DNA from 3 places in the Streptomyces sp. NPDC004629 genome. Region 3 is predicted to be linked to each of the others. Evidence: predicted binding sites of a transcription regulator. Region 3 holds the regulator's gene; each other region holds the start of a gene.
What was found. Region 3 encodes HspR, which represses chaperone genes until heat shock. Its sites were predicted from a motif close to TTGAGNNNNNNNNNCTCAA; they were not measured.
Positions count from the first base shown of each region.

Region 1: a site for HspR is predicted at 3,777-3,795, ahead of dnaK (molecular chaperone DnaK). Genes of this name have one in related genera too.
Region 2: a site for HspR is predicted at 1,482-1,500, ahead of lon (endopeptidase La). Genes of this name have one in related genera too.

Region 1 covers NZ_JBIALO010000017.1:42,427-46,968, reverse strand. The annotation lists partial or broken gene ACFYTE_RS25280 (hypothetical protein) at 149-496, shown strand; gene narJ (nitrate reductase molybdenum cofactor assembly chaperone) at 637-1,131, shown strand; gene narI (respiratory nitrate reductase subunit gamma) at 1,128-1,850, shown strand; gene dnaK (molecular chaperone DnaK) at 1,859-3,730, opposite strand; gene ACFYTE_RS25260 (OsmC family peroxiredoxin) at 3,866-4,291, opposite strand.
Region 2 covers NZ_JBIALO010000042.1:26,263-30,804, reverse strand. The annotation lists gene lon (endopeptidase La) at 1-1,459, opposite strand, end outside; gene ACFYTE_RS38160 (rhomboid-like protein) at 1,667-2,431, opposite strand; gene ACFYTE_RS38155 (spermidine synthase) at 2,654-3,331, shown strand; gene ACFYTE_RS38150 (response regulator transcription factor) at 3,445-4,185, shown strand; gene ACFYTE_RS38145 (ATP-binding protein) at 4,182-4,542, shown strand, end outside.
Region 3 covers NZ_JBIALO010000019.1:22,845-27,386, reverse strand. The annotation lists gene ACFYTE_RS26800 (sugar ABC transporter substrate-binding protein) at 265-1,371, opposite strand; gene ACFYTE_RS26795 (heat shock protein transcriptional repressor HspR) at 1,581-2,030, opposite strand; gene dnaJ (molecular chaperone DnaJ) at 2,036-3,205, opposite strand; gene grpE (nucleotide exchange factor GrpE) at 3,239-3,928, opposite strand; gene dnaK (molecular chaperone DnaK) at 3,925-4,542, opposite strand, start outside.

The DNA.
Region 1 (4,542 bases), on a different contig from region 3:
TCCGCTGGGCCCGCGCCGCCGGCCGGCCCGCGGGGGCCCGGCCCGCGGGAGGCCCGCCGCGCGGTTCTGGCCCGTACGGGTGCCGTGAACGGGTGCGTTTCCCCGTCCCGCCCTAGGTTCGAAGCCACGGGTGACCGAGGGAGCGCATGTGACCGACACGCGGACACCGCCCGGGGAACCGGGCGCGGCGCTGCTGAGCGCCGGGAGGTTCTTCCGGCGCGGCACCGCCGCCGCCGACCTGCACAGTGTGCGGTTGACCGGCGGCCGGGAGGGCGACGCCTTCTACCGGGACCGCTGGAGCCACGACAAGGTGGTGCACTCCACACACGGCGTGAACTGCACCGGCTCGTGCCGCTGGAAGGTGTACGTCAAGGACGGGATCATCACCTGGGAGACCCAGGAGACGGACTACCCGTCGGTGGGCCCGGACCGCCCCGAGTACGAGCCCCGCGGCTGCCCGCGCGGCGCCGCGTTCTCCTGGTACACCTATTCCCCCGTGGGGCCCGGCATGGGCGGGGAGGGGCCGTTCGGCGGGGACTCCGGGCGCCGGCGGCTGCCGCTGGTGTCGGTGGAGACCTTCCACGCCCTCACCCGGCGGCAGACCACCGACCGCATCGACGACACCAGGGAGGTCTGATGCCCTCGGACGCGGTGCTGTACCAGGCGGCGGCGCTGTGCCTCACGTACCCGGACGACGACCTCGTGGCCCGGCTGCCGCTGGTGCGCGAAGCCGCCCCGCAGCTGCGGGAGTTCACCGACCATGCGACGGCCACCCCGCTGGGCGAACTGGCCGCGCACTATGTGCGGGTCTTCGACTTCAGGAACCGGCACAGCCTCTATCTGAGCTGGTGGCGGGACGGCGACACCCGGCGCCGTGGCATGTCCCTGGTCCGCTTCAAGGAGGTGTACCGGCAACACGGCCTGGAGTTCAGCGACGAGGAGCTGCCGGACTTCCTGCCGGCGGTCCTGGAGTTCACGGCCCGTACCGGCAGCACGGACCTGCTCACCGAGCACAGCGACGTCCTCGCCGGACTCCGCACGAGGCTGACCGACTTCGGCACGCCGTACGCGTCCGTCCTGGACGCGGTCTGCGCCACGCTGCCGCCGGCCCGACCCCGGATGCGCCCATGACCACCCTGCTGTGGGGCGCCCTGCCCTACGTAGCCTTCGCCCTGCTCGTGGCCGGCCTGGTCTGGCGGCATCGCTACGACCGGTTCGGCTGGACCTCGCGTTCGTCCCAGGTGTACGAGTCACGGCTGCTGAACATCGCCTCGCCCGCCTTCCACTACGGCATCCTGTTCGTGCCGGCCGGGCATCTGGTGGGCCTGTTCGTCCCCGCGTCGTGGACCGGGGCGCTCGGGGTCGGCGAGCACGCGTACCATCTCTTCTCGCTGTACGGCGGCACCGCGGCCGGGGCGCTGACGGTCGCCGGGATCCTGCTGCTGATCTACCGCCGGCGCACCCGTTCCCCGGTGCTGCGGGCGACGACGGCCAACGACAAGCTGATGTACGTCGTGCTGCTCGCCGCCCTCGTGCTCGGCATGGTCGCCAAGCTCACCCACGCCTCCGGCGACGGCTACGACTACCGCGCCACGATCGGCCCCTGGGCGCGCAGCCTGTTCACGCTGCGCCCGCGCACCGAGCTGATGACGGGCGTACCGGTGCTGTACCAGGTGCACGCGGTGGTCGGCATGCTGCTGATCGCGTTCGTCCCGTACAGCCGCCTGGTGCACATGTTCAGCGCACCCGTGCAGTACCTGTTCCGGCCGTACGTCGTCTATCGCAGCCGGGACCCCCGGCAGCTGGGCGCGCGGCCGGAGCGCCGGCGCTGGGAACGCCCGGGAAGCTGACGGGCAGGTCAGGCCGCGCCGCCCTTGGCGTCGCGTTCGTCGTCGACGATCTCCGCGTCGACCACGTCCTCCTCGTCCGCCGAGCCGGAGCGCCCCGTGCTCTGCGTGCCCTCCGTGTGGGTCTGCTGCCCGGCCTGCGCGTACATCGCCTGGCCCATCCGCTGGCTGACCGAGGCCAGTTTGTCCACCGCGGCGCGCAGGGCGGCCGTGTCAGCGTCCTGTTCCAGCAGGGTCTTCAGCTCCGCCGTGGCCGTCTCCACCTCGGCCCTGGTGTCGACGGGCACCCGGTCCTCGTTGTCCCGGAGGAACTTCTCCGTCTGGTAGACGAGTTGTTCGGCCTGGTTGCGGGTCTCGGCGGCCTCGCGGCGCCTGCGATCCTCCTCCGCGTACTGCTCGGCCTCCCGCATCATGCGGTCGATGTCGTCCTTGGGGAGGGCGGAGCCGCCGGTCACGGTCATCTTCTGCTCGCGTCCGGTGGCCAGGTCCTTCGCCGACACATGCATGATGCCGTTGGCGTCGATGTCGAAGGCCACCTCGATCTGCGGCACTCCGCGCGGGGCGGGCGGCAGTCCGGTCAGATCGAAGACGCCCAGCTTCTTGTTGTACGCGGCGATCTCCCGCTCGCCCTGGTAAACCTGGATGCCCACCGAGGGCTGGTTGTCGGCGGCCGTGGTGAAGATCTCCGAACGGCGCGTCGGGATGGTCGTGTTGCGTTCGATGAGCTTCGTCATGATGCCGCCCTTGGTCTCGATGCCGAGGGACAGCGGAGTCACATCGAGGAGCAGCACGTCCTTGACGTCGCCGCGGATCACCCCGGCCTGGAGGGCGGCGCCGACCGCCACCACCTCGTCGGGGTTGACACCCTTGTGCGGGTCCTTGCCGGTGAGTTCCCTGACCAGGTCCGTGACGGCGGGCATCCGGGTGGAGCCGCCGACCAGGATGACGTGGTGGATGGCGGAGAGCTTCACCCCGGCGTCCTTGACCGCCTGGTGGAAGGGGGTCTTGCAGCGGTCGAGCAGATCGGCGGTGAGTTCCTGGAACTGGGCGCGGGTCAGCTTCTCCTCCAGGTGCAGCGGGCCCGCGGCGGACGCCGTGATGTACGGCAGATTGATGCCGGTCTCGGAGGAGGACGACAGTTCGATCTTGGCCTTCTCGGCGCCCTCGCGCAGCCGTTGCAGCGCCATCTTGTCGGCCGCGAGGTCGATGCCGTTCTGCGCCTTGAACTTCCTTACCAGGTGCTCGACGATCCGCTGGTCCCAGTCGTCGCCGCCGAGGTGGGTGTCCCCGTTGGTGGCCTTCACCTCGATGACGCCGTCGCCGATCTCCAGGAGGGACACGTCGAAGGTGCCGCCGCCGAGGTCGAACACGAGGACGGTCTGCTCCTCGCCGCGGTCAAGGCCGTAGGCGAGGGCGGCGGCCGTCGGCTCGTTGATGATCCGCAGCACCTTCAGGCCGGCGATCTCCCCGGCCTCCTTGGTCGCCTGCCGCTGCGCGTCGTCGAAGTACGCCGGCACGGTGATCACCGCGTCCGTGACGTCCTCGCCGAGATAGGACTCGGCGTCCCGCTTCAGCTTCTGCAGCACCCGCGCCGACAGCTCCTGGGCCCGGTAGCGGGTGCCGTCGACGGAGCCGCTGTCCGGGAAGCGCCAGCCCGCGTCGCCCATGTGCCGCTTCACGGAGCGCGCGGTGCGCTCCACGTTCGTCACGGCCTGCCGTTTGGCGACCTCACCGACCAGCACCTCGCCGTTCTTGGCGAACGCCACGACCGACGGTGTGGTCCTCGCCCCCTCGGCGTTGGCCACGACAGTGGGCTCACCGCCTTCCAGGACGGCCACCACCGAGTTCGTCGTACCGAGATCGATTCCGACCGCGCGTGCCATCTCCGTCCCCTTCCGCCCTGGGCGTGCCCCGAATCCAGCACAAAACTTGAGTGGGCTGTTGTCAATGCCGGGTACCCCGGAAACGGGCGGTGCCGCGCCCCCGGGTGGGGACGCGGCACCGTGGCACGCCGGGGGTCAGGCGAGCTTCGCCGACAGCGTGATGGTCGTGCCGGTCAGCGCCTGGCTGACGGGGCAGTTCTTCTTGGCGTCCTCGGCGGCGGCGGCGAAGGCGTCGTCGTCGAGACCGGGGACCGTGCCCTCTACGGTCAGATGGATGCCGGTGATGCCCTCACCCGGCTGGAAGGTCACGTCGGCCGAGGTGACGAGCTTGGTGGGCGGGGTGCCGGCGCCGGCCAGGCCGTGCGACAGCGCCATGGAGAAGCAGCTGGAGTGGGCGGCGGCGATCAGCTCCTCCGGGCTGGTCTTGCCGTTCGCCTGCTCGGCGCGCGACGGCCACGACACCGGCTGCTCGCCGATGCCGGAGGAGTCGAAGGTGACGACGCCGTTGCCCTCAAGCAGGTTGCCTTCCCAGACGGTGTGTGCGGTGCGCGTGGTAGCCACGGTTGTTCCTTTCGCGTGTGGTCCTGGTGAGGGGCGCCCCCTTCCCGGCGCGGGCCGGGGGGAGAGTTCCGGCCCCATCCGATCACATTCACGCCCGACACACCCCGAAGACCGTCCCACCCAAGATGAACGCCGAGCGACGCCCCCACGCTCCACGGCCACCGACCGGTTCGGAGGGGGACGGTGCTCGGGCGGGTCGGCTCGCGCCGGGCGTGAACTGCCGCGCCGCCTGGACCGTCACATCACGCGGC
Region 2 (4,542 bases), on a different contig from region 3:
CCGTCGCCAGGAAGACGACGTCGCTCAGGTCGAGTTCGACCTCCAGGTAGTGGTCGCGGAAGGTGTGGTTCTGCGCCGGGTCCAGGACCTCAAGCAGGGCCGCCGCCGGGTCGCCGCGGAAGTCCGAGCCGACCTTGTCGATCTCGTCCAGCAGGACCACCGGGTTCATCGACCCGGCCTCCTTGATCGCGCGGACGATCCGGCCGGGCAGCGCGCCGACGTAGGTGCGCCGGTGGCCGCGGATCTCGGCCTCGTCCCGGACGCCGCCGAGGGCGACGCGGACGAACTTGCGGCCCATCGCGTGCGCCACGGACTCGCCCAGGCTCGTCTTGCCCACACCGGGCGGCCCGACGAGCGCGAGCACGGCGCCGCCGCGCCGGCCGCCGATCACGCCCAGGCCCCGGTCGGTGCGGCGCTTGCGCACCGCCAGGTACTCGGTGATGCGCTCCTTCACGTCCTCCAGGCCCGCGTGCTCGGCGTCCAGGATCGCCTTGGCGCCCTGGATGTCATAGGCGGAGGCCTTGTCATCGGTTCGCTCGTTCCACGGCAGTTCGAGGACGGTGTCGAGCCAGGTGCGGATCCAGGAGCCCTCCGGGGACTGGTCGCTGGACCGCTCCAGCTTGTCGACCTCCTTGAGCGCGGCCTCGCGGACCTTCTCCGGCAGGTCGGCGGCCTCGACGCGGGCGCGGTAGTCGTCGGACTCCTCGCTGTCCTGATCGCCGTTCAGCTCCCGCAGTTCCTTGCGGACGGCCTCCAGCTGGCGGCGGAGCAGGAACTCGCGCTGCTGCTTGTCGACGCCCTCCTGGACGTCCTTGGCGATGGTCTCGGCCACGTCCTGCTCGGCGAGGTGGTCGCGCAGCTGCTGGCTGGCCAGCCTGAGCCGGGCCACCGGGTCGCCGGTCTCCAGCAGTTCGATCTTCTGTTCGGTGGTCAGGAACGGCGAGTAGCCGGAGTTGTCGGCGAGCGCGGAGACGTCCTCGATGGCCTGCACGCGGTCGACGACCTGCCATGCGCCGCGCTTGCGCAGCCAGGCGGTGGCGAGGGCCTTGTATTCCTTGACGAGTTCGGCGACGTGGCCCGGCAGCGGCTCCGGCACCTGCTCGTCGATGCGGGTCCCCTCGACCCACAGCGCCGCGCCCGGCCCGGTGGTCCCGGCGCCGATCCTCACCCGGCTCCGGCCGCGGATCAGCGCGCCGGGGTCGCCGTCGGCCAGCCGGCCCACCTGCTCGACGGTGCCGAGCACACCGGTGCTCGCGTACGTCCCGTCGATGCGTGGGACCAGCAGGACCCTGGGCTTGCCCGGTTCCGCGCGCGCGGCGGCCTGGGCGGCCTCCACCGCGGCACGTACGTCGGTGTCATTGAGGTCCAGCGGTACCACCATCCCGGGCAGCACGACCTCGTCGTCGAGCGGCAGCACGGGCAGGGTGAGCGTTGTGAACGCCGCGGACTCAGCAGCCATGATCTCCCCTTCGGCAGTCAAGTTGAGCTATGCCGACTCAATGCACCTGAGCCCCGGAATGTTCCCCACCCCGCGTTCGCTCTGAGCGATCACCAGCCGGCGCCCCAAAGGGGCGCCGGGAACTGGGCGAGCAGCCACCACGCACTCGCACCCGACCACCAACCCCCGCCACCAACGGCGACGACCGCCCAGCCCAAGCGGCAGCGCTCAGTCCCAGCGGCGTACCAGGGGCCAGGTCGCCACACCGACGGCCAGCGCGATGAGATGACCCCAGTCCGTCATCGGGTCGGCGAACTCGATCAGGTCCGCGGCGACCATCCCACCGCACAGGGCCAGCAGCATCCAGCGCAGCCAGGGCGCGACGAGTCCGGCCAGCGCGCCGGTGACGGCGGCCACGCCGAAGCTGATGCCGTAGTCGAGGCGGTGCAGCGAGGTGACCGGCAGATGCCCGGCGAGCACGGCGAGCCCCACGGGCACCTCGGTCGCCAGCGTGGCCGGCACATGCCCGAGCAGGAAGATGCCGGCCGCGCGCAGGGCGCCGACGCGCCGCTCCAGCGCGGTGAGGACCAGCAGGAAGCCGAGCACGTACGGCGAGGCGACCCCGCCGGCGATCCACAGCGCGCTCGCCACCAGCACCGCGCCGGGCGCGCCCACCAGGTGGGCCACGTCCGTGCTCGATCCCTGCTGGAGGGCGTGCACGAGGGACGGGTCGGCGAACGAGGCGACCAGCGAGGTCACGGCGAGCAGGGCCGCGTAGGCGAAGGTGAACGGCGTACCGGTGGGCGTGGGCAGCAGCCGCCAGGGCCGCGGGGCGCAGGGCGTCCGGGTGACAGACGGTGCCGCCGACGGCACGGGGCCCCGCTGACGCGGCATCCCGTCCAGCAGCTCGGCCGTCCGGTTCCCGACCGGCTCGGGGGCGTCCGTGAGGCGTGTGGGCGGGGCCGTGGTCGCGGCCGCCGCGGTCTGTTCCACCGTCAGGCGCTCCTTCCACTCGGCCCCACCCTTCGCGCCACGGGGGCCGCTGTCTATGACCGACGCCACGCGTAACCGGATTCACCGGATGCTCCGGGGAACCGGCTCGGCCGTACGGGGAGCACGGCCGCGGCGCGCCGCTCGTCCGGGTGACGCGCCGCCGCTCCCGCCGACCGGGGCCGGACCGCAGGACCGGCCCGGGGTGTCGGGCAGGATGGGGCCATGACCGCCGCGTACGCCATTCCCGAAGTCCTGGACCGCCGCGAGGGCCCCTACGGCGAGGTGGTGCTGCGCCGGCACGGCGCGCTGCTCCAGATCATCGCCAACGGCTGCTTCCTGATGGACACCTCCGACGGGCGCTCGGAGCGGCTGCTGGTGGACGCCGCGCTCGGCGCCCTGGACGACCGCCCGGCGCCGGAGGTGCTGATCGGCGGTCTGGGAGTCGGGTTCTCGCTCGCACACGCCGCGGCGAACCCCCGCTGGGGACGGATCACGGTCGTCGAACGGGAACCCGCGGTCGTCGACTGGCATCGCGGTGGGCCGCTCGCCGAGGTGTCCGCCGCGGCCCTGGCCGACCCGCGCACCCACATCGTGGAGACGGACCTGGTGGCGTACGTCCATGAGACGTCCACCACGTTCGACGCGCTGTGCCTGGACATCGACAACGGGCCCGGCTGGACGGTCACCGAGGGCAACGGCGGCCTCTACGCACCGGCCGGACTGGCGGACTGCGCAAGGGTGTTGAGGCCCGGCGGGGTGCTCGCCGTGTGGTCGGCGCAGCCCTCTCCGGAATTTGAAGGAACCTTGGGGAATGCCGGGTTCCAGCAGGTGCGTACCGAAGAGATCCCCGTTGCCCGGGGCGTTCCGGACGTCGTGCACCTCGCCGTACGACCTGGATAGCGACGGCACGGTCTGTCGCCGTAGTGTGCTTCCCTGACGCGGATCATTCAAGCGTCAATCGCAGTCATGGGATCACCCCACGGATTCCGGAAAGCACACTTCAGGGGCGGGCGATGGAGCAGACACACACCTCCCACAACGGCACGTCGGCGGCCAGCCCGGGCGCGCAGCGCCGGGTCCTGGTCGTCGAGGACGACCAGACGATCGTCGACGCCATCGCGGCCCGGCTGCGCGCCGAGGGTTTCCTCGTGCAGACCGCGGGCGACGGTCCGGCAGCCGTCGACACCGCCGAGGCATGGCAGCCCGATCTGCTGATCCTCGACATCATGCTGCCCGGCTTCGACGGTCTGGAGGTCTGCCGCCGGGTGCAGGCCCAGCGCCCGGTACCGGTGCTGATGCTGACCGCGCGGGACGACGAGACCGACATGCTGGTCGGGCTCGGGGTCGGGGCGGACGACTACATGACCAAGCCGTTCTCCATGCGGGAGCTGGCCGCGCGGGTGCATGTGCTGCTGCGCCGGGTGGAGCGGGCCGCGCTGGCCGCGGCGACCCCCCGCTCGGGCATCCTGCGCCTCGGTGAGCTGGAGATCGACCACGCGCAGCGCCGGGTACGGGTACGCAGCGAGGACGTGCACCTCACGCCGACCGAGTTCGATCTGCTGGTCTGCCTGGCGAACACCCCGCGCGCGGTGCTCTCCCGTGAGCAGCTGCTCGCGGAGGTGTGGGACTGGGCGGACGCCTCCGGCACCCGGACCGTCGACAGCCACATCAAGGCGTTGCGCCGGAAGATCGGCGCCGAGCGGATCCGCACCGTGCACGGGGTGGGCTACGCGCTGGAGACACCGACGCCATGAGCGAGGGGCGGTCGGCCGCACGGAGGAGCCCCGGGGAACCCTGGGGCGGCGTACGCCCGTTCTCGATCAAGACCAAGCTGGGCGCGCTGGTCGTCATCTCGGTGCTGATCACGACAGGTCTGTCGATGATCGCGGTGCACACGAAGACGGAGCTGCGCTTCATCACGGTCTTCTCGATGATCGCCACCCTGCTGATCACACAGTTCGTGGCGCTGTCGCTCACCTCGCCGCTGGACGAGATGAACGCGGTGGCGCGCTCCATCTCGCACGGCGACTACACGCGCCGGGTGCGCGAGAACCGCCGCGACGAACTGGGCGACCTGGCCCAGACGATCAATGTCATGGCGGACGAGTTGG
Region 3 (4,542 bases):
TCACCCCCACATTGACCAATCCCCAACCCCACCCGCCCCCACGGACCAACCACCCCGCAGCCCACCGCCCAACAACCGACCACGGCCCACACAACGGGAGTTGCCCAAGCAAAGCGCGGCGGACAGTCGCCGCCCGACACAGCCGGGCCCACACCCGAGGCTCAGCAACGGCAGCAAACCCCCTGCGCCCCTCGGGAGCCCCACAACAGACCCCAGGATCCTTGGACTTGGCCCGCCCCGGTGAGGTCGGCGCAGCCGTTGGCGCTACTTCAGGCCGAGGGCGTCGCAGGCCGTCTTGTACTTGGGGGTACAGATGTCGGAGATCTTGTAGATGCCGTCCGCGACGACCGTGTCGTCGATGTTCTTCTTGGTCATCGCGCTCACCTGGACCAGCTGGGCCGGGATGCCCTTGGTGGTGGGGCTGTCCACCGTGTCGCGGGTGAGCGCGTCGAACTGGATGCCCTTGCCCTGGACCTTCGCGACCGCCATCTCGGCGGCCGATTCGGCCTCGTCCGGGTAGGGCTTGTAGACGCTCATGTACTGCTCACCGGCGACGATCCGCTGCACCGCCGAAAGCTCCGCGTCCTGCCCGGTGATCGGCGGCAGATCGGCCACCCCGGCGGCCTGGAGCGCCTTGATGACGCCGCCCGCCATACCGTCGTTGGCGGAGTAGATGGCCGCGATGTTGTCCTTGCCGATGTCGTTGATCGCGCGAACCATGTTGGCCTCGGCGTTCTCCGCCTTCCAGTCCTTCGTGTCGAAGGATGCCGCGATCGTCACCTTGCCGTTCAGCTCGGACAGCGCGCCCTGCTTGAACTGCTTCGCGTTCGGGTCGGTCGGCGAGCCATTCATCATGACGACCTTGTCGGAGGAGTCGATGTCCGTGCCCAGCGCCTCCAGCAGGGACCGCCCCTGCGCCTCACCGACGAGTTCGTTGTCGAAGGAGATGTACGCGTCGATCGGCCCCTCGGCCAGCCGGTCGTACGCGATGACCGGGATGCCCGCCCCCTTGGCCTTCTTCACCTGTGCCGCGATGGCGTGCGCGTCGACCGCGTCCAGCAGGATGACATCGACCCTGTCGTCGATCATCTTCTGCATCTGCGCGGCCTGCTTCGCCGCGTTGGCCCCGGCGTTGGCGTATTCGACCTTGCCCTGCTGCTTGGTCAGCGAGGCGACCTTCTCCTTGATGATGGGGTGGTCGAACTTCTCGTACCGCGTGTTCGCCGTCTCCGGCAGCAGCAGGCCCACGGTGATGTCGTTGCCCTTGGTCGGGCTCGCGTCGCCGGAGTCCCCCGTCGCGTGCAGAACGCCACAGCCGGCGAGCGACAGGACCATCGAGGATGCGGCCACGGATATGGCGATACGACGCATTCGGGTGCTCACTTCAGGTGCGTTCGGGACGTGGAGGCTGCATTGCGGCGCAGATGACTGAAAAGCCAACGCGCCGACACCACCCGCGTCAAGCGGAACCGCTTAACGAGTACGCAACACCACGCCCGAAGACCTTGTGAAGGTCTGGCGGAATCTATGCCAAACACTCTTTACCGGCCCTCCACCCAAGGGAGTTCGGGTGAAGGCCGTCAGTCGTTCTGCTGCCGCTTCGGCCGCCACACCACGAGCGCGCTGGTCTGCTGGACCTCCTGATACGGCACCAGGTCCCGGCGGTAGGAGGCGTGGACGGCGGCCTCGCGCTGCCGCATGGTCGCCGCCGCGCCGTCCAGGGCCGCCTCCAGTTCCGCGACCCGGGACTGGAGCGCGGCGACCTGGTTCTCCAGCTCGATGATGCGCTTGATACCGGCCAGGTTGATGCCCTCGTCCTGCGACAACTGCTGCACCTGACGGAGCAGTTCGATGTCGCGGGCCGAGTAACGGCGGCCCCGTCCCGCGGTGCGGTCCGGGGAGACCAGACCGAGCCGGTCGTACTGGCGCAGCGTCTGCGGGTGGAGTCCGGAGAGCTGGGCCGCCACCGAGATGACGTAGACCGGGGTCTCCTCGGTCAGTTCATACGGGTTACGTCGACGGCCGTCCATCACCCTCAAGCTCCCTTCGCGGCCTCGAACAGCTCCGCCCGCGGATCCTCGCCCACGGTCGCCTCGCGATACGCCTCCAGCGCGTCACGAGCCTTCCCCGTCAGGTCCTTGGGAACACTCACCTCGACGGTGACCAGCAGGTCCCCGCGGGTGCCGTCCTTGCGGACCGCGCCCTTGCCCCGGGCCCGCATGGTGCGGCCGTTGGGCGTGCCCGGCGGCAGTTTCAGCGTGACGGCGGGACCGCCCAGGGTCGGCACCCGGACCTCGCCGCCGAGGGCCGCCTCGGTGAACGTCACCGGGACGGTCACCGTGAGGTTGTCGCCCTTGCGGCCGAACACCGGATGCTCGCCGACGTGCACGACCACATACAGGTCGCCCGCCGGGCCGCCCCGCTCGCCGGGTGCGCCCTTGCCGCGCAGCCGGATCCGCTGCCCGTCCGTCACCCCCGCGGGGATGCGGACCTGCATGGTCCGGGACGACTTGGCCCGGCCGCTGCCCTTGCACTCCAGGCAGGGGTGCTCGGCGATCAGACCGCGGCCCTTGCAGTCGGGGCAGGGGTCGGTCAGCGAGAAACCGCCGCCCGAACCCCGCGCCACCTGCCCGGTGCCGACGCAGGTCGGGCACACGCGCGGTGTGCCGTTCTTGTCGCCGGTGCCGGAGCAGGCCTTGCACGGGGCCTGCGAGGACATCCTCAGCGGCACCGTGGCCCCCTCGATGGCCTCCGTGAAGCTCAGCGTGACCTCGGACTCGATGTCCTGGCCGCGCCGCGGCTGGGTGCGCGTGGTGCCCGTGCCGCCCCGGTTGAACAGGCCCCCGAAGACGTCGCCGAGGCCGCCGCCGAAGCCGCCTCCGCCCTGGGCGTTGCCCCCGAAGAGGTCGCCCAGGTCGAAGTTGAAGTTGCCGCCGCCCGCACCCGGCCCCGGACGGTAGCCGCCGTTGCCGAAGAGGGTGCGCGCCTCGTCGTACTCCTTGCGCTTCTTGGGGTCACCGAGGATGTCGTTCGCCTCGGAGATCTCCTTGAAGCGCTCCTCTGCCTTGGCGTTGCCCTTGTTGGCGTCCGGGTGGTACTCGCGGGCGAGCTTCCGGTACGCCTTCTTGATCTCCGCCTCGGTGGCGTCCTTGGGGACGCCGAGGACCTTGTAGTAGTCCTTCTCGATGAAGTCCTTGGTGCTCATCCCCGACGTCCCTCCTTCCGCTCGATGCTTACGTCAGCCCTCCTCCGGGCCACCGTTCTCCTTGTCGTCAGCGGAGCCGGCCGAGCCGCCGGAACCGCCCGCCGCACTCTCGTCGCCGCCCTCCGCCTTGGCCGGCTGCGCCCCGGGCTGGGGTTCGGCCACGGCCACCCGCGCGGGGCGGATGGTGCGCTCGCCGATCCGATACCCGGGCTGCAGAATCGCCACGCACGTCGTCTCGCTGACGTCCGGCGCGTACGAGTGCATCAGGGCCTCGTGGATCGTCGGGTCGAAGGGCTCGCCCTCCTTGCCGAACTGCTGGAGGCCCATCTTCGCCGCGACGGTCTCCAGCGACTCGGCGACGGACTTGAAACCGCCGACGAGTTCGCCGTGTTCCCGGGCGCGGCCGATGTCGTCGAGCACGGGCAGGAGTTCGGTCAGGAGGTTCGCGATGGCGACCTCCCGGACCGCGACCCGGTCGCGCTCGACGCGGCGGCGGTAGTTCTGGTACTCGGCCTGGAGGCGCTGGAGGTCCGTCGTGCGCTCGCCCAGCGCCATACGGACCTGGTCCAGCTGAGCCACCAGGCCGGCGTTCTGATTCGCGTCCCCTGCCGGGGCCGCCGCCTCCTCCGGAGAGGGAGAGGCGGCCTGCGGCTCGGCGTCTTCGGGGGTGGCGCCTGAGGGGACGTCGGGCTTCTCGTCGAAGCCCGGGGTCTCCTCCGTCACGCGGCACCGTCCTTGCGCTCGTCGTCCACGATCTCGGCGTCGACGACATCGTCGTCGGCCTTGGCCCCGGCCGCACCCGGGGTGCCGGCGGCGGCCTGCCCGGTCTGGGCGTCGGCGTACATGGCCTGGCCCAGCTTCTGGGAGACGGCCGCGACCTTCTCCGTCGCGCTGCGGATCTCGGCCGTGTTGTCGCCGTCCGCGGACTCGCCCTTGAGCTTCTCCTTCAGCTCGGCGACGGCGGCCTCGACCTCGGTCCTGATCTCGCCCGGGACCTTGTCCTCGTTGTCCTTGAGGAACTTCTCCGTCTGGTAGACCAGCTGCTCGCCCTGGTTACGGGTCTCGGCGGCCTCGCGGCGCTTGTGGTCCTCCTCCGCGTAGCGCTCGGCCTCCTCGCGCATGCGGTCGACCTCGTCCTTCGGCAGCGAGGAGCCGCCGGTGACGGTCATCTTCTGCTCCTTGCCGGTGCCGAGGTCCTTCGCCGTGACGTGCATGATGCCGTTGGCGTCGATGTCGAAGGAGACCTCGATCTGCGGCACGCCGCGCGGCGCCGGCGGCAGACCGGTCAGCTCGAACATGCCGAGCTTCTTGTTGTAGGCCGCGATCTCCCGCTCGCC